One region of the Dorea acetigenes genome, then DNA from elsewhere that is predicted to be linked to it. Evidence: a T-box and tRNA genes for the amino acid it is inferred to sense, from the RefSeq annotation. Region 1 holds a T-box; the other holds one or more tRNA genes.
What was found. The T-box of region 1 lies ahead of tyrS (tyrosine--tRNA ligase). A T-box ahead of a tRNA ligase gene usually reads a tRNA of that ligase, here a tRNA-Tyr.
Positions count from the first base shown of each region.

Region 2: it has a tRNA-Tyr gene. The T-box ahead of tyrS (tyrosine--tRNA ligase) is inferred to sense a tRNA for this amino acid. The anticodon was not compared.

Region 1 is NZ_JAOQJU010000003.1:17,671-25,551, reverse strand. Features, by position in the region: gene OCV99_RS04520 (FtsW/RodA/SpoVE family cell cycle protein) at 1-797, shown strand, start outside; gene OCV99_RS18340 (hypothetical protein) at 841-966, opposite strand; partial or broken gene OCV99_RS04515 (oxidoreductase) at 1,127-1,720, opposite strand; gene OCV99_RS04510 (oxidoreductase) at 1,665-2,060, opposite strand; gene OCV99_RS04505 (MarR family winged helix-turn-helix transcriptional regulator) at 2,139-2,561, opposite strand; gene OCV99_RS04500 (hypothetical protein) at 3,658-4,545, shown strand; T-box leader at 4,608-4,868, shown strand; gene tyrS (tyrosine--tRNA ligase) at 4,988-6,211, shown strand; gene OCV99_RS04490 (flavin reductase) at 6,448-6,957, shown strand; gene OCV99_RS04485 (carbohydrate kinase family protein) at 6,976-7,881, opposite strand, start outside.
Region 2 is NZ_JAOQJU010000004.1:67,560-75,440, reverse strand. Features, by position in the region: partial or broken gene OCV99_RS05965 (winged helix-turn-helix transcriptional regulator) at 1-216, shown strand, start outside; gene OCV99_RS05960 (hypothetical protein) at 481-1,029, opposite strand; gene OCV99_RS05955 (AAA family ATPase) at 1,051-1,884, opposite strand; gene OCV99_RS05950 (flavin reductase family protein) at 1,963-2,535, shown strand; gene OCV99_RS05945 (class I SAM-dependent methyltransferase) at 2,591-3,196, opposite strand; gene OCV99_RS05940 (helix-turn-helix domain-containing protein) at 3,292-3,723, opposite strand; gene OCV99_RS05935 (hypothetical protein) at 3,960-4,631, opposite strand; gene OCV99_RS05930 (RNA ligase (ATP)) at 4,686-5,714, opposite strand; gene OCV99_RS05925 (hypothetical protein) at 5,796-5,939, opposite strand; gene OCV99_RS05920 (RNA 2'-phosphotransferase) at 5,981-6,517, opposite strand; tRNA gene OCV99_RS05915 (tRNA-Tyr) at 6,653-6,736, opposite strand; tRNA gene OCV99_RS05910 (tRNA-His) at 6,738-6,812, opposite strand; gene OCV99_RS05905 (recombinase family protein) at 7,310-7,881, opposite strand, start outside.

The DNA of each region.
Region 1 (7,881 bases):
TAAAGGTGAATCTATTTGCTTACGCATTTATCCCGGTCTATGCGGGCATCCTGTGGAACTATCGGATGCAGGGATGGAGAGGGCTGGTAAAATCTATGGTTTTTCTTGCAATATCGGTGTTAGCGGTTTTAAGAGCGCCTGCAATTGTTCCGGCATTTATCCTTATGCTGATAGGGCTACTGCTTTTGAATATGGCAGTTTATAAGAAATGGTTCGGAGCAGAGAGAAAACGGTATTTTCTGCTTATATGGGGAAGCGTAGCGGCAATTTCTATCGTACTTTTTTTGATGCTTCTGCACGCAGGCTGGTTTTCAGCAATGCCGCTTTATCAGATGGAACGCATTCAGGGAATCTTTCATCCAATGGAAAATGGATATTATCAGATGAGTGCGGAAGTGATTGGTGATGGAGCGGAAGCGTTTAAGAGCGGTACCAAGATAGAAACTTCTGTATGGGCGACTGATGTCCGGGGAGATTTCTTATGGCTGTGCATATTCCGGTATCTGGGAAAGGGCGCGGGGATTATCTGCACAATATTGGTGGCGGGATTATTGGTTTATCTTTGCAGAATTGTTTTCCGGCAGAAAAACAGGCTGGGGAACATGATGGGAATAGGCTGTACATTCCTGATTGTACTGCAGGTAATTCTGTATGTGGGAATGAACTTTGGATGCGTACCGCCAACCAATGTTTTTATGCCGTTTTTATCTTTTGGCGGTACTAATCTTTTGATTATTTATGTTTATATGGGGTTGATACTTAGTATTTGTTATAATAGCAATGTGGTGAAAAATTAGGGGGAGCCAAATGGGAAGGTTCCCTCTGGAAAGCCTATAGACTCTATGTTTTTGCGTTCAAGCCGCACGTCCACTTTCTAAACTGGGAAGATACCAACGACGCTTTTTCTGCCTGTTCGCGCTTTGTTTCCTGCTTGCATTTCGGACGGTAAAGAGGAAAATTGTTCATCTCTGTATTTTGCCTTATTTCGCAATTTGACAAGTAATAATTTTGTCCCCCAAAGAATTACAGCAACGATTGCAAGAAATACACATTGCAGGACGTCTGTCTTTTTCCAACGGTTAGGAAGATTTGGTTCTCTAACAAGTGGACGACCAAAAGATACGGCAGATATTTTTGTTTCGGACAATGCTTTCTCAACCATATCGGGTGTACGATACCCGCAAACGCTTATAATAGGAATGGCTACTTGACAAGCAAGTTGAGAAGCATACTTTAAAAAAGGAGCTTGATTATCATTGCGAACAACCGGGGTAAACGACGCGGAAGAATTGTCCATTACCATTCCGGAGGACACCTCAATAAAATTTATTCCACGCTTTTCAAGCTCCTTGCAGACAAAAATAGATTCTTCCGGTTTGATAGAATTTTCATTCAAATCACTAAATGGAAATTTTACTCCTATGATAAAGTCATCTCCGACGGCTCGTCTAATTGCGTCATACACTTCAAATAAAATTCTGGCGCGATTTTCAATTTTCCCTCCATATTCATCTGTACGATAATTCGTAGAAGGCGAAAGGAAAGAGTTTATTAAGTAACCATGTGCCCCATGAATTTGTACTCCATCAACTCCGGCTTCTTTACATCTCAATGCAGAATTGGCAAAATCTACAGCAACTTTATGTAATTCGTCTTTTGTTGCTTCATGATAAATGCAGTTTTCGGAAACTTTTTTTTTCGCATACGGCAAATTTGTCATAACCCTCTGCGGTACTTGTCTTTCCTCCACAGTGCTGCAACTGAACAATAATCTTTCCACCTTTTTCGTGTACTGTATTGGCAATATTGCTCATGTCAACGACATAATTGTCATATTCGGTATTGACCATAATCGGGGCAACAGAACCAGATGCACTTACCGCGTGCATTCCTGTAATAATCAGACCAGATCCGCCGTCTGCAAGTGCTAAGTAACGCTCTTTGATTTTTTCGGTGATTTTTCCATTATCTGCACCATATTCAAACATGGCACTTGCTACAAGGCGATTAGAAACTTGAATGTTTTTTAAATGGAAAGGTGTGTACATAATTGTTGACATATAAAATCCTCCTTGAATATTGTATATACAACAAAAATGCTCTTTTATGTACGATAAAATAAAAGATACTTGAAAAAATTATAAATCTTGTAAAAGTATTAAGGTATTTTCAAATGCAGATAACTGTTCTTTGCCCAATTTTGCTTCAAATTGGTGTTGCGCACTTTCCCATAAGTTAGCAGCTTCCTTGCATACAGAAATACCTTTTTCAGTAAGTTCCAATACGCTATCTCTCGCACCTGCAACTTTATTGTCTTTTATATAACCAGCTTGAATAAGGGGTTTTAAACTCCTCGTAAGAGTAGAACGGTCAAGTAAAGTAGCTTCCGATAATATTCTAACATTGCAACCACTGTGTTCGGATATAGCATTAAGCAAAGAGTACTGTCTTACCGTTATGCCACATGGCGCAAGAATATTATCGTAGAATCGTATTACATTTTCTGCACTTCTTCTCATTTTTAAACAATGGCATACAGTGTTATCTACTCGTTTGCTCATTAGTCAATCCACCTCCATCTGTTGTATATACAACATATCAAAAAAAAGAACGTCTGTCAACCCTTATTCATTAAACCATACATGATAGGAATTATTTTGGCTAATAATAAGAACTGTGTAGATATATCCGTAGACTAATTCTTTTTCTCGGATAATCAAAATGGTGCCCGGTCTTACAAGAAGATTTTTGTCTATCAAATCAATAAAAAATCAAATGATAAAATTAGCTACTCCGTATATCAAATGACAGAGTGTAAAAATAGAAATCGGAATTACTGCTATCATGTTCCTTCTGTCAATGGCATAAAACATAAATGTCAAACATGGTGGAACCGTCAATCCCAATATGATAACCGTATTCACCATACCAAGATAATACCCGATCCAACTCGCAAAATATAATAAGCAGCAAATCACCACGGCAATTATCAAAGGAGTCATGCGGAATTTATAGCTTCTTTTATTCACAAAAATGCAAAGCGCAATAATCATCAATACCTGACATATTGAGGCTATGGTATCGACCACTTCTGTAATCGAATCTGCTCTTAGCACATCGTTTGGCGCAGGTATAGAAAACCAAATAAAATTAGGTATCATAATTATCAAGAATAATAGCAGTCCCCAAATATCAAAACTTAACTTGTAGTTTTTCAATTGTTTTTTCACTCCAATTTATAATTTATTCTCCCCTAATTATACAGGGCAACATGAAGATTTTCAATTCCTGTGTTATCTTTAAAGCGGCACCAACGAAATTGACCTTGACGTTTACATAATTTTAAGGTAGACTGTATTTTACAGATGATGGTCTGTACAGAGAACCTATGATAATTTCCTGTTAAATATCAAGATTATATTTCTACATTTTTCTTAAGTAAGGGTCAACCTGTTTTCAGGAATTTTCCTAATTATTTGAAGCATCGAAGATGTGACGAATGCGCATGTTGGTGGGGTGTTGTGAATGGTAACAGCAGAAACTCACAGCACAAACACTGTAACTAAAAAGATTCTAAAACCATTGCCTGAACCGCAATATTTTGCTATAGTTATAATCAGATAGTTTCTCTGTACAATTTCACAGAAAGGAAGGTCTATGGAGAAACACGACAGCTTAAAAGAAAAAACAAACTCTTTGGAACAGCATGAGGACATAGTATTAAAAACAGCCATGCGAGAATTTTCAAAAGTATTGCTCCCCTGGCTTGGCATTACGGAAAAGGTCGTCGGTTATGGCCCAACCGAGAACATTTACCTGGAAGCCAAAAAGATGTTTCAGGATTTTACTCTAATTATGGAGAACGGAACCTGGAAGCATTTTGAGTTTCAAAGTACCAACGAGGGAATTGACGGACTGAAGCGTTTTCGTATGTATGAGGCAGTAACAAGCTATCAGCACAAAGTATCGGTTACCACTTATGTACTCTTTTCTGGAAATATTTTAAATCCCGTAACCGAGTATACAGAAGGGGTGAATACATACCGCATTATTCCCATTATCATGCGAGATCAAAACGCAGACTGGCTATTTTCCAGACTACAGCAGAAATTAAAAGAAGGGCAGGTTCTCACAAAGGAAGATTTGGTTCCGTTAATGCTCTCTCCTCTTATGAGCGGCAAAATGACACAGAAGGAGCGTATGCGTACAGCTTTTCAACTTATTCGTGAAGCCACGGCAGTCTCCGAAGAGGATATTAGAAAGATCGAGGCGGTGCTTTATGCTATGACAGACAAATTTTTATCAAAGGAAGAGTTAGAAGAATTTTTGGAGGAAATCAGTATGACAAGACTTGGAGAAATGTTGATTGATAAGGGAATTAGCCAAGGGATAAGTCAAGGTGTTAGTCAGGGTATTAGCCAGGGCATCAACAAAGCGAAAATTGAAAATGCAAGAAATCTGCTGGATGTTCTGGATGTCCAGACGATTTCTGAAAAAATCGGATTGCCTTTAGAGACTGTCCAACAATTAAAAAATGAACAGTAAGCTGATTGGTATCTTGACAAAGTTACAAAAATACGTTAGTATTTCAGTCAAGTGAAGAGAACAAAAAGGCTTAGAAAAGAAGAAGTAGCAGTCGGGACCCCCATACAGAAAGCAGCCGGATGATGAGAGGCGCATGAAAGAACCAACTGCGAATACATCTTGGAGCTTCGCCCCGAAATCAGGGATTCAGACCAGAAGACAGTAGGCGGCGACGTAAGGCACACGTTATCGTGCATGGGCTGTAATAGCAGCTTACAGAGGCTGGTGATGAGAATCATCAGTAAAACAAGGTGGTACCACGGGAATAACGTCTCGTCCTTATTTAGTATAAGGGCGAGACGTTTTTACGTAAAGGCAAGGTACGTCAGCACGCAATTGGAAGGAAAGCGGCATAGGCGCCCGGGGTATAAAGACAAGGAAAAGATAAAGGAGAGGAAAGACAATGGGAATTTATGAAGAATTACAGGCACGGGGACTAATCGCGCAGGTAACAGATGAAGAAGTTATCAGAGACCTGGTGAATAATGGAAAGGCAACCTTCTATATCGGGTTCGATCCGACGGCAGACAGCCTTCATGTGGGACATTTTATGGCGCTTTGCCTGATGAAGCGTCTGCAGGAAGCGGGGAACAAACCGATTGCCCTGATTGGTGGAGGTACTGCCATGATTGGAGATCCTTCGGGAAGAACAGATATGCGTCAGATGATGACGCCGGAGACAATTCAGCATAATTGTGAGTGCTTTAAAAAGCAGATGAGCCGTTTTATTGATTTTTCTGATGGAAAGGCTCTTATGGTAAATAATGCGGATTGGCTGATGGATTTGAATTATATCGACGTCCTCCGGGAGGTGGGAGCGCACTTTAGCGTAAACCGTATGCTGACGGCAGAGTGCTATAAGCAGAGAATGGAAAAAGGCTTGAGTTTCCTGGAATTTAACTATATGATTATGCAGAGTTATGATTTCTATGCATTGTTCCAGAAATACGGATGTAATCTGCAATTTGGCGGAGATGACCAGTGGAGTAATATGCTGGGCGGTACAGAACTGATCCGTCGGAAATTGGGAAAGGATGCAAGCGCTATGACAATTACGCTGCTTCTTAATTCGGAAGGAAAGAAGATGGGAAAGACCCAGAGTGGCGCAGTATGGCTTGATCCCAACAAGACTTCACCATTTGATTTTTATCAGTATTGGAGAAATGTGGCTGATGCAGATGTGTTGAAATGTATCCGTATGCTGACGTTCCTTCCGTTGGAGGAGATTGATAAAATGGATTCCTGGGAAGGGGCACAGCTTAATACGGCGAAAGAAATTCTGGCTTATGAGCTGACGAAGCTGGTTCATGGAGAAGAGGAAGCGAAAAAAGCGCAGGACGCAGCAAGAGCGCTGTTCAGCCAGGGAGCGGCAGCAGATATGCCGACTGCAGAATTGACAGAAGAGGATATGGCGGATGGCAAGATTGATATCCTGACTATGCTGGTAAAGAGTGGGCTGGTTTCTTCCAAATCCGAGGCAAGACGTGCGGTTCAGCAGGGCGGTGTTGCCGTTGAGGGGGAGAAGGTGACGGATATTTATCAGGCTTTTACTGCAGAAGAAATGAAGGGAGAAGGTCTTGTTTTGAAGAAAGGCAAGAAAAATTTCCGGAAAGTAATTGTAAAATAGTTACCATTCACAGCCGATTTGAAATCCCAGATAGATTCGTCGTGCTTGCACGTAAGAAAATATCTGGGATTCCAAATCAGGACTGTGGAGCAGTCACCCCACCCGCATAAGCAGTCTTAGCTCCGCCAGGAGCGGGACTGGAGCATCGAAGATGCGACGAGTGCGTATGCTGGTGGGGTGCTGTGAATGGTAATGTAAAATAAGCAGTAAGACAGGATTTACAGGAGGACAGGAAAATGGCATTTAAAGAAATAGCAATTGATGAATTATCCTTCAACCCGTTTGATAAAATAGCAAAACAGTGGATGTTGATTACGGCGGGAAATAAAGAAGGGTCCAACACTATGACGGCAAGCTGGGGCGGGCTTGGTATTATGTGGGGGAAGAAGGTAGCCACTGCATACATTCGTCCTCAGAGATATACAAAAGAATTCGTGGACAGGGCAGAGATTTTCACCCTTTCTTTCCTTCCGGAAACCGAGCGGAAAGCTTTGAATATCTGCGGAAGCATCTCCGGCAGAGAAGTGAAGAATAAATGGGAACTGGCAGGACTTCATCCGTTTTATACAGACGGGACGGCAGGAGTGGAAGAAGCAGAGATGATTTTTGTGTGTAAAAAACTGTACCATCAGGAAATGAAGCCGGAGTGTTTTGACGCTCCGGAGAATGATGCAAAGTGGTATCCGGATAAGGATTACCATACAATGTATATTGCAGAAATCCAGAAGGTACTGGTGAAAGAATAGCGGGAAAGCCGCCCGGGATTAAGACATGGATTGGAAACGGTCAAATATTTGGGCAGCATCCTTGATTTTCCCGGCGGCTCCCACCGCCTCAATACAGATAGATGCCCCCGCATTGGCGAATTTCCCGCAATCTGGCAGGGACATCCCTAAATGCAAAGCATAGAGGAAGCATGCGGTAAAGGTATCTCCGGCGCCAGTGGTGTCAATGCAGTCTGCATATGGATAAGCGTCGATCCAATAACGCTGGTCAGCAGTCTTGATAAAGCAGCCCTTTGCGCCTGCTTTCAGGATGACATGCTTTACGCCGCAGGACAAGAATGCATCGGCAATCTCATCCCAGTCGGCAAGGCCGGTAAGAAGAGAAGCTTCTTCGTAATTAGGGAAAATGTAATCTAACAGTGCGAGACTTTCTTTCATATCCGTGAGAGTCTCGCCGTTTTTGCATTTTGTCATATCAGCGCAGAGAATAAGACCCTGCAGACCCTGCGCTTTTGCTTTTTCGAATAATTGTTTCATGGCATGATTATCAAAAGCAGGGGAGACAAAAATACTGGCGAAACAAAGATATTTTCCGTTTTTCAGAGCTTCTGCAGGGATATCCGGCAGAGAGAGTTTCCGAAGGCTTCCGTTTGGCGAAGTAATAAAATGCCGTTCACCCTGTCCGTCAACCAGGACAATATTTATCCCCGTATCAATAGAAGAATCTTCTATTATAAAGGCCGTGTCAATGTGAGAGCTTTGGCAGGCTTTTATGACTTGGGTTCCTGCCGCGTCCTGCCCGATTTTGCTTACCAGGCGGACGGAAGCGCCAAGTCCTGCCAGGACGGAGGCTTCGTTCATGGCGTCTCCGCCGGTGTTCATGGTGACTTTACCTGCAGCAAGGGAGCCGGAAGTAAATACATCTGCGCTTACAGGCTGCGCAAG
Region 2 (7,881 bases), on a different contig from region 1:
CGTTTCAACGAACTCAAAAGGGATTTAGAAGGCATCAGCCAGAAGGTTCTCACTGACAGCCTTCGCTCTATGGAAAACGATGGTTTGATTACAAGAACGGTCTATCCGGAAGTTCCGCCAAGAGTAGAATATGCATTAAGTGATTTAGGAAAGTCTTTGAAACCAATTCTTGATTCCATGGTTGAGTGGGGAAATGCTTATAAAAACATGTTGTAAAAGAAAAGAGTGAAGATACTTTTCCATCGCGGTATCTTCACTCTTTTGATATATCTCTGATTCCTACTGTTTGACTTATGAGTGGAGCGCCATTTTATGAGCAAAAATAGCTGCATAGCAGCGGAGAAGCATCGCAGATGCGTTTTGCGAATGACGCGGGCTGAACTGTTACAGTTTCAATGCTGGATTCAAAATATTGCTTGACAGATGCCCAATCATATTCTATAGTGGGTCTTAGGAAATGGGTTTTTGCCAAGTAGAATTTTATGATTTGAACGGGTTGCTCGTTTCTTTTTTTATGTCTAAAACATCATATAAATACATTTTTCCATCATTCGCGTGGCGTATCAGCATAGACGCATGAAAAATATTATACCGCTCCACCTCTCCCGATTCATCATAAACAGGAAGCGCAAAACGGGAATCATACCTGTACCATCCATTTGCCGCATTTCTCAAATGTTTCTCTCCGGAGTTTTCCCGAAATTGTTTACCAACTGCTATTTCCAACATTTCCGGTATCCCTTGGGAAGCATTCGCCTTTGCTTTTGCATTCGCACCCTTCAGCGAATAAGTATATCTGGAACCTGTATATTCATCCGGCAAGTCTTTCCCGATATACACAATATCCTTTGTATCAGCAATTTCATAAAACTCTCTTACATAGGATTCCAGGTAAACCTTTACATCATTCCAGTTGATTGCTTTCTTTCCTTTAAAAATAATATCATTAATCAGGACAATCTTATTTCCCTTCAAATCCGTTATGATATTTATATTCCTGTTCTTTATATTTCCATCGTACCCCTCCAAAATCCCGTATCTTATACTATATCATCTTTCAAATTCACTTTCATGCTTCTTAAAAAAATCATAAAAATATCTCACGTTTTCAAGATCGTACCATTCACAAATACTATAATCTTCCGTATCTATATTATATATTTTAGAATCCAGTGTTCCAAGCATAAACGGCGAATGTGTCGCAATAATAAACTGACACGAAAGCAGTCTCGCCAGCTTATTAATCTCTTTTGCCAGTAATACCTGATTTGCCGGTGACAGCGATACCTCCGGTTCATCCAGCAGATATAATGCATCCGGTAGCAGATAGTCCTCAAAGAATTGCATCGCTGTTTCCCCATTTGAATATTTTTCCTGCGCAAATTCTATATATTCAATCTGCTGCATTCCTTCTTTCGTCCGGAAATAATCTGCTGCCTCTTTGTGCGAATGTCCATTTTTCATATAATCATATTCCATGCCATCAGCCAGAATCTGTCTTTGCTGAATTTTTTTGATCTCGTATAAAATATCCTCGCTCTTAATAAACCTGCTATTCTCCGGAAGTTTTCTAATTGTATTCCCAGACTCATCATCTCCGAAACTAAACCTGCATTCCGATGAAAATCTGCCACAGTAATCTACACTCCCGAAAGAATTGCTGGTTGCATACTCCTTGCCTTTTAACATAAGCTTGTTCGCTATGATATTTAGAATAGTAGATTTCCCGGATCCGTTATTCCCATATAGCACTGTAACTGGCGAAAAGACAAATGGCTCCACATCTTTCCCATGAAATACATTATACGGATATATATTGGGGTTATTTATTCTCTCTTTACTTAGCTTAAAACTACTCAAATATATCACTGAAAAACTTGCCATCCTTTCCCGATATTAATATAATTATAAGTAGATTCATAAAGAAATACAATCAAATCATTATAAGGAGGTATCTACAATATGAAGAAAGATATTGGTGTCATTCCGGCTGTCTATCCAATGCCGGTTCTGATGGTAGCCGCATATGACGCAAACGAAAAAGTAAATGTAATGAATGTAGCTTGGGGTCAGATTTGCGATATGGATAAAATCATTCTGTTTATCGGCGAAGGCAAGAAGACCTGGTTGAATATTCAGGAAAGCAAAGCTTTTACTGTCGCTTTGGCTGATGAAGCACATGTAGATGTTGCAGATTTCTTTGGCATCGCTTCCGGAAATAAAATTAATGACAAATTTGAACGTACCGGTTACCATGCCGTAAAGAGTGATAAAGTAAACGCTCCGATTATTGAGGAATTTCCTGTTGTTATGGAATGCGAACTGCTGGAATTTCTGGAAACCGAGTATGTATCCGCAATCGTTGGAAAGATTGTAAATGTTAAAGCAGAAGAAAACGTACTCTCTGAAAATGGAAAGGTCGATCCGACAAAACTTCAGGCACTCATGTTTGATCAATTCCAGAATGGTTACTACTCCACCGGAGAGAAAGTTGCAACTGCCTGGAATGCCGGTGTCGAACTGATGAAAAAATAATGAAACTTAGTGGTGCCGCAGCTTAGAAGGCTGCGGCCCCACATAACACCGGAATCTACCGTTCTCTTACACATTCAACATAGACAATAGGGATACGCGCCTGCATTAATTTCCAGTTTTTTACTTTCCATCCGTTTTTTTCAAGAAATTGCCTGTATTCCTCTTCCTTCCACTGATGTTCAAAACCTATTCCTGCTATTTTCAGTATGCCCGACCATATGCGGCTTATAAACCCACCTTTATGATTTACAAAATTAGGCGCAATCAGTATTCCTTTATCCTTCAATACCCGTTTTATTTCCATGAGCGCCTTTTCCGGATCCGACATAACATGAAGTGCATTGGCAATCAGAACCACATCAAAGGAACTATCATCAAACGGCAGGTCTGTAGCATCTGCAACTTCAAATGTCAGATTAGCAGGGTATTTTCCTTTTCTGGCTTCCGCAATCATTCCTTCGGAATAATCCGTGGCAATCATTTTATTTGCAGCATATGCCACATGCTTTGCCAGCAATCCGGGACCGGTAGCGATTTCCAGCACATCTTTTTCTTGAATAACTTTTGGAATCCTGTCATACATTGTCTGATAAATTTTACGATCTGAACGCATTGCCCGTTCATATATTGGTGCATATAAATCCCATATTTTTTTATTCATTTGCAACCCCTTTCCCCTGATCCGCGAGCGTTTTGCTATAGGCATACAGATCATCAGCCTCACACTCATATCCATAAGCTTATGGCTGTCCACCTTTACCCAGCTTTATAGTATTTGCCTAACAACTCCGCATATTTTTTCCTGCGCTCTTCAATCGAGATTACATTCGTAACCACCATCTCGATTCCCTGTACTGCCTCAGGCTCCGTATTCTCTAATACATCACAACTTGCTTCCTTACAAATCGTTTGTTCAGATTCTTCCAATGCATTACATGGCATGTCCATGATCGCAGAGACTTCCACGTGTTCATCTATAATGTCATGCAGATCTGCTTCATACAGTTCCATTAACGCAAACATGGTATCTGACTGCGGATATCGCTTACCACTTTCATAATTATAAACTGCCTGTTTGCTGAGACGCAAGTACTCTCTTACCTCATTCACAGACAGATTCTTCGCTTCTCTCAGCCGTTTTAAATTTTTCCCAATTACCTTTGGATCATATTCAGGTCTGTACTTCATACACTCTCCTTCCTGATTCACACCACTTTTTTCAGAGCCTCTTTCAGCTTTTCACGGAACCGGCGGCGTTCTTCCATAATAGTTGAAAAAACAATTGCTCACTCCCCATTCTCAGCAAGCAATTGCTTCAACATATATTCCCTATACTTTCTTAGTTTTAGTTTACTTTATCCGCTGGTAAATCGCAAGCCAATCTCAGAAGTTTCTTACCACTTCTCCAGGAAAATTCATTCGTTTTAATCCCACAAGGCAAAGAAGTGTTCTTTCATCAAATCCATAACCTCGTCTTTACAGTCGATTCTGTACTGTTCCAACTTCTTTTCTTCTTCCATGTTTTTTTCCGATATCTCTTTGTATTCTGGCAGCTCATGCATAAAATGAACAGTGCCACCGCCTCCACGTTTTCGATTGGCTTCCAGTTCTTCCGGTGTCTGAAGTTTTTCTCCAAATATTCCATATTTATCTGTGAATTCATCGAGAGCTTTCATATACTCCTCTTCGTATGGATTTTTTTTAGAGCATGTTTCTTCATCTGTTTCTCTCCAAAGAAAAATCATACGATCCAGTATCTTATCCCAGACCTCATGGCAAGTATCATTTACAAGAATCCCATCCTCATTTGTATAGTTCTCTCCAAAATAACCAGGAGAACCGCAACGATGATTTTTCAGATATTCCAGCATGTCCGGCAATAATACCTGTAGATAACCATACATATTCCAGATATCCGAATCTGCATATCCTCTGACAACTCTCTGCTTACTCCACTTCATACACTTTCTGATATGCTTAACAATTGCCAACACTCTGCTTTTTTCTCCCAAGCCGCACATTACAAAATCGCGCCTGTTCCATATATTATTTGTATGTCCTTCCTCAAGATCCTCTTTTCTTCTCTTCTTAAACATCTGGTTTCTCCTGAACCTGCGCCATCTTTCACATAATTCCTCTTGTCATCCCTGTCACTCCTTCAGCAAATAATCATTATTCAGAACTTTCATGGACAATGGTCCTTCTATTGTTCTTGAATAAACAGGCTCCACTGGTCTGATAACAATCCCTTCCTTATTCATCCCGGAATCATACTTTCCTTTTGCTCTTTCAAGCAGTTTCTCAACAGAACTATAAGGAAATTCTTCTCCCTGTTCTTCGACAGGTACCATCTTAAGGCCGACCTTCTCACAAAGTTCCTGCATCTGCTGAAGCGAATATCTACGTCCGGTCTCCATATTGACTATCGTGAAGACATACCATTCCGGTTTTACAAGCTTCAATCTGTTTTTCTGAATCCCTGCTCCGCAGAACTCGCCCTGAATTGCCACATCAGGAATGTTATTCTCTTTTAAACGCTCTTCAATCTTATGCTCATGGGCATATTTCCACATGGCACACTTATCGTTATCTTCATATTCATAGTTTCGTCCACAGACGCCAAACTTACCATCCTTCCAGTACATTGTCACGCTGGTTCCATCCATCTTCGTACTGATATAGTAAGCAGGTATTTCCTTGAACTCACTGATTAAGTCTGGATAAGACTGAACTCTAAGCTCATCTGTCTTTGTAATACCATAAGGGAAATCTCCGATTACCGTACCACTGCTGGTAACTCTCTCCTCAATCTCCCATTTTCGAATACCCAGAGCTTCTGTCACGTCCGCTCCGATTTCATATTTACCTTCCGGAAGAATCGATAAAGGTTGGACCAATCCCTGTGAAATCTGTCCTCTGAACTTCAATGTCTTTAAACGGAAACCTTCTCCAAGAATCTCTGACTTTTTAAAACTGCTGCTTCTTAGAAACTCAAATTCCTCACATACAGGAAGAAATGAATCCACTTCTATATATACGCAACGGTCTCCCACCTGAAACTGCCCCTTGTTGGCTACACACTGCCATCCCAGGACATGTACACACTCAATCTTATCTGCACCTTCAATGGGTGTGATATGATGTACATACTGTACGGATGCTAACTTTCTCTTCTCCAATTATTTCACACCTTCCTTATCTTTCTTTTTCTCCTCCTCAATCTGACTCGCAAGCATTTTGTGTTACAGAATAATTCTATTTTAAATGAGCACTCCGTTTTTGTCATTCAACACATCGTTGACTGACTTTTCTTCACTCCGCCATTTGTCCTTTTTTTCTGTTGCCCGGTCTATAGTAATTCGATGAATGCTTGTAATGTTAGAAAGAATTGTAACCTTTGCCATTTAGCATCGTACATGTCATAGGATTTAATTCTCCCACTGCTTTATTTAAGTTTTTTCAAATACTGTACCGGTACTGCCTTCGTGAGCCATACTCCATTTACAGATTGAAAGAATTCATAACCGTCATAGTACATCTGACTCGCAAGTACTTCATACACCACGGGTCTCCCATGCCGTGAACCGACAACAGCCGCAGTTGCTTCATCACCAGATAAATGGACATAGAGGCGGCTCTTGGAAATCAGGCCTTGTTCATCAATCGAGATTACGTATTTTTCTCCCGTTCCGTGATATAAAATTACCGGAGGCTGCTTCTTCGGAAGTTCTACATCCACGTCAATGGAATGACCTTGATTTGCTCTGATCAATGTCTTATCTTCATTAAAAGAATATCTCTGCTTGCTATCTGTTTCCACAATTTTCTCAAGCATTTCCATATCAATGTACTGTGTCTTTGAGATACCAGCCAAAAGTTCTTCAACACTTGCCCATCCATGTTCATCTAACGAGATCCCAATAGTATTTGGCCTGTGCCGGAGAATCAAACTGATAAATCTGCTTGTTTTATTTAAATCCATTTACATCACTCCTCGTACCATTTAAACCTTTCACTCATAAAATCACACTCATCTGTAGTATTAGCCAGTTCTGCTCATCTTTAAGAAAGCAATTTGGAATAATCAGGATAAACCAACTCAGACACGCTGACAAAGTGGGCAGGGAAGGACTCGAACCTTCGATGTTTCTGATGTAACGGATTTACAGTCCGCCGCCTTCGCCGCTAGGCTTACCTACCCATGGGGTGACTACCGGGAATCGAACCCGGATATGCAGAGCCACAATCTGCCGCACTAACCGTTGTACTATAGCCACAGTGATCCCCGCCGGACTTGAACCGAGCATTACAACCTTGAAAGGGTTGTGTCCTAACCTTTAGACCAGGTTTAGACGTCACTTTTGATACAAAATGGCGTGAGAAAAACTCCCGATTTTTCGGGGGTTTTTCTTTATGTCTGCACCAATTTTTCTAGGAACAATATAAACACAGGGTTAGAAAATGAGTGTTTTTCTAATCACTGCTATAGACTCAGTATCAGTCTGCACCAATTTTAATGATCTCTGTCTTGCTCAGAATTGGTGCATTACAAGCATAAGTTGCACGGATTCTTACATTCTGAAAAGAAATAAGCGCAAGCCGCACGGATTATCTTGGAGTTGAGGAGAATAATCATAAGCACACGCCTTTTCACAGTTGCACCAATTTTATGAGAACTAGAGTTCTGTGAGGCTATATGAGTAGAAAAGAAGCAAGAAAAAAGAGCGGTCAATTGCTGGCCGCTCATATTTTGTGGTATATAGTTTGCCTGAGATTAGATTGTGATTTTTATCCTCTCGCCATTCTTAAATTCAAAGTCAAGCGATTCTGTCTTCACGACTGCACGCTCTACTAAGTTGTTCCATTCTTGCTCTTTAAATACTGTAGCATCTTTGCAGTTTTTCAGCGTCTCAATAAAACGATGAAGTTTCTCGCGCATACCCACCAGTTTAAGTTCTTCGGCTTTCAGAACGGCCATGCGCTTTTTCTGTTCATCAATTTGCTGGACGAACTTATTGAATTTAGCTCGGTATTTCTGCTGATCCTGAGACTTTCGGGCGTTTTCGTGGACTACCCCCTGAATCTCTGCCATAAGGTCCTCAAGTGAAATTTCAGCCTGCTGGCGCGTTTCTTTAAGCTGTACTAATACATCTTCATTTTCGAGACGCTCCTGACATTCTGTAATGTATGAATCCTTGTTGGACAGTAATTTTTCCAGGGCTTCCAGATAATATTTCTTAATATCTGATTCAGAAATGCTGGGAGATGCACATTTTTCGTCACCATCATACCGATGGTTACAATACCACACGACCTTTCGATGCTTTTTGCTGTTGCTGTGAAGCA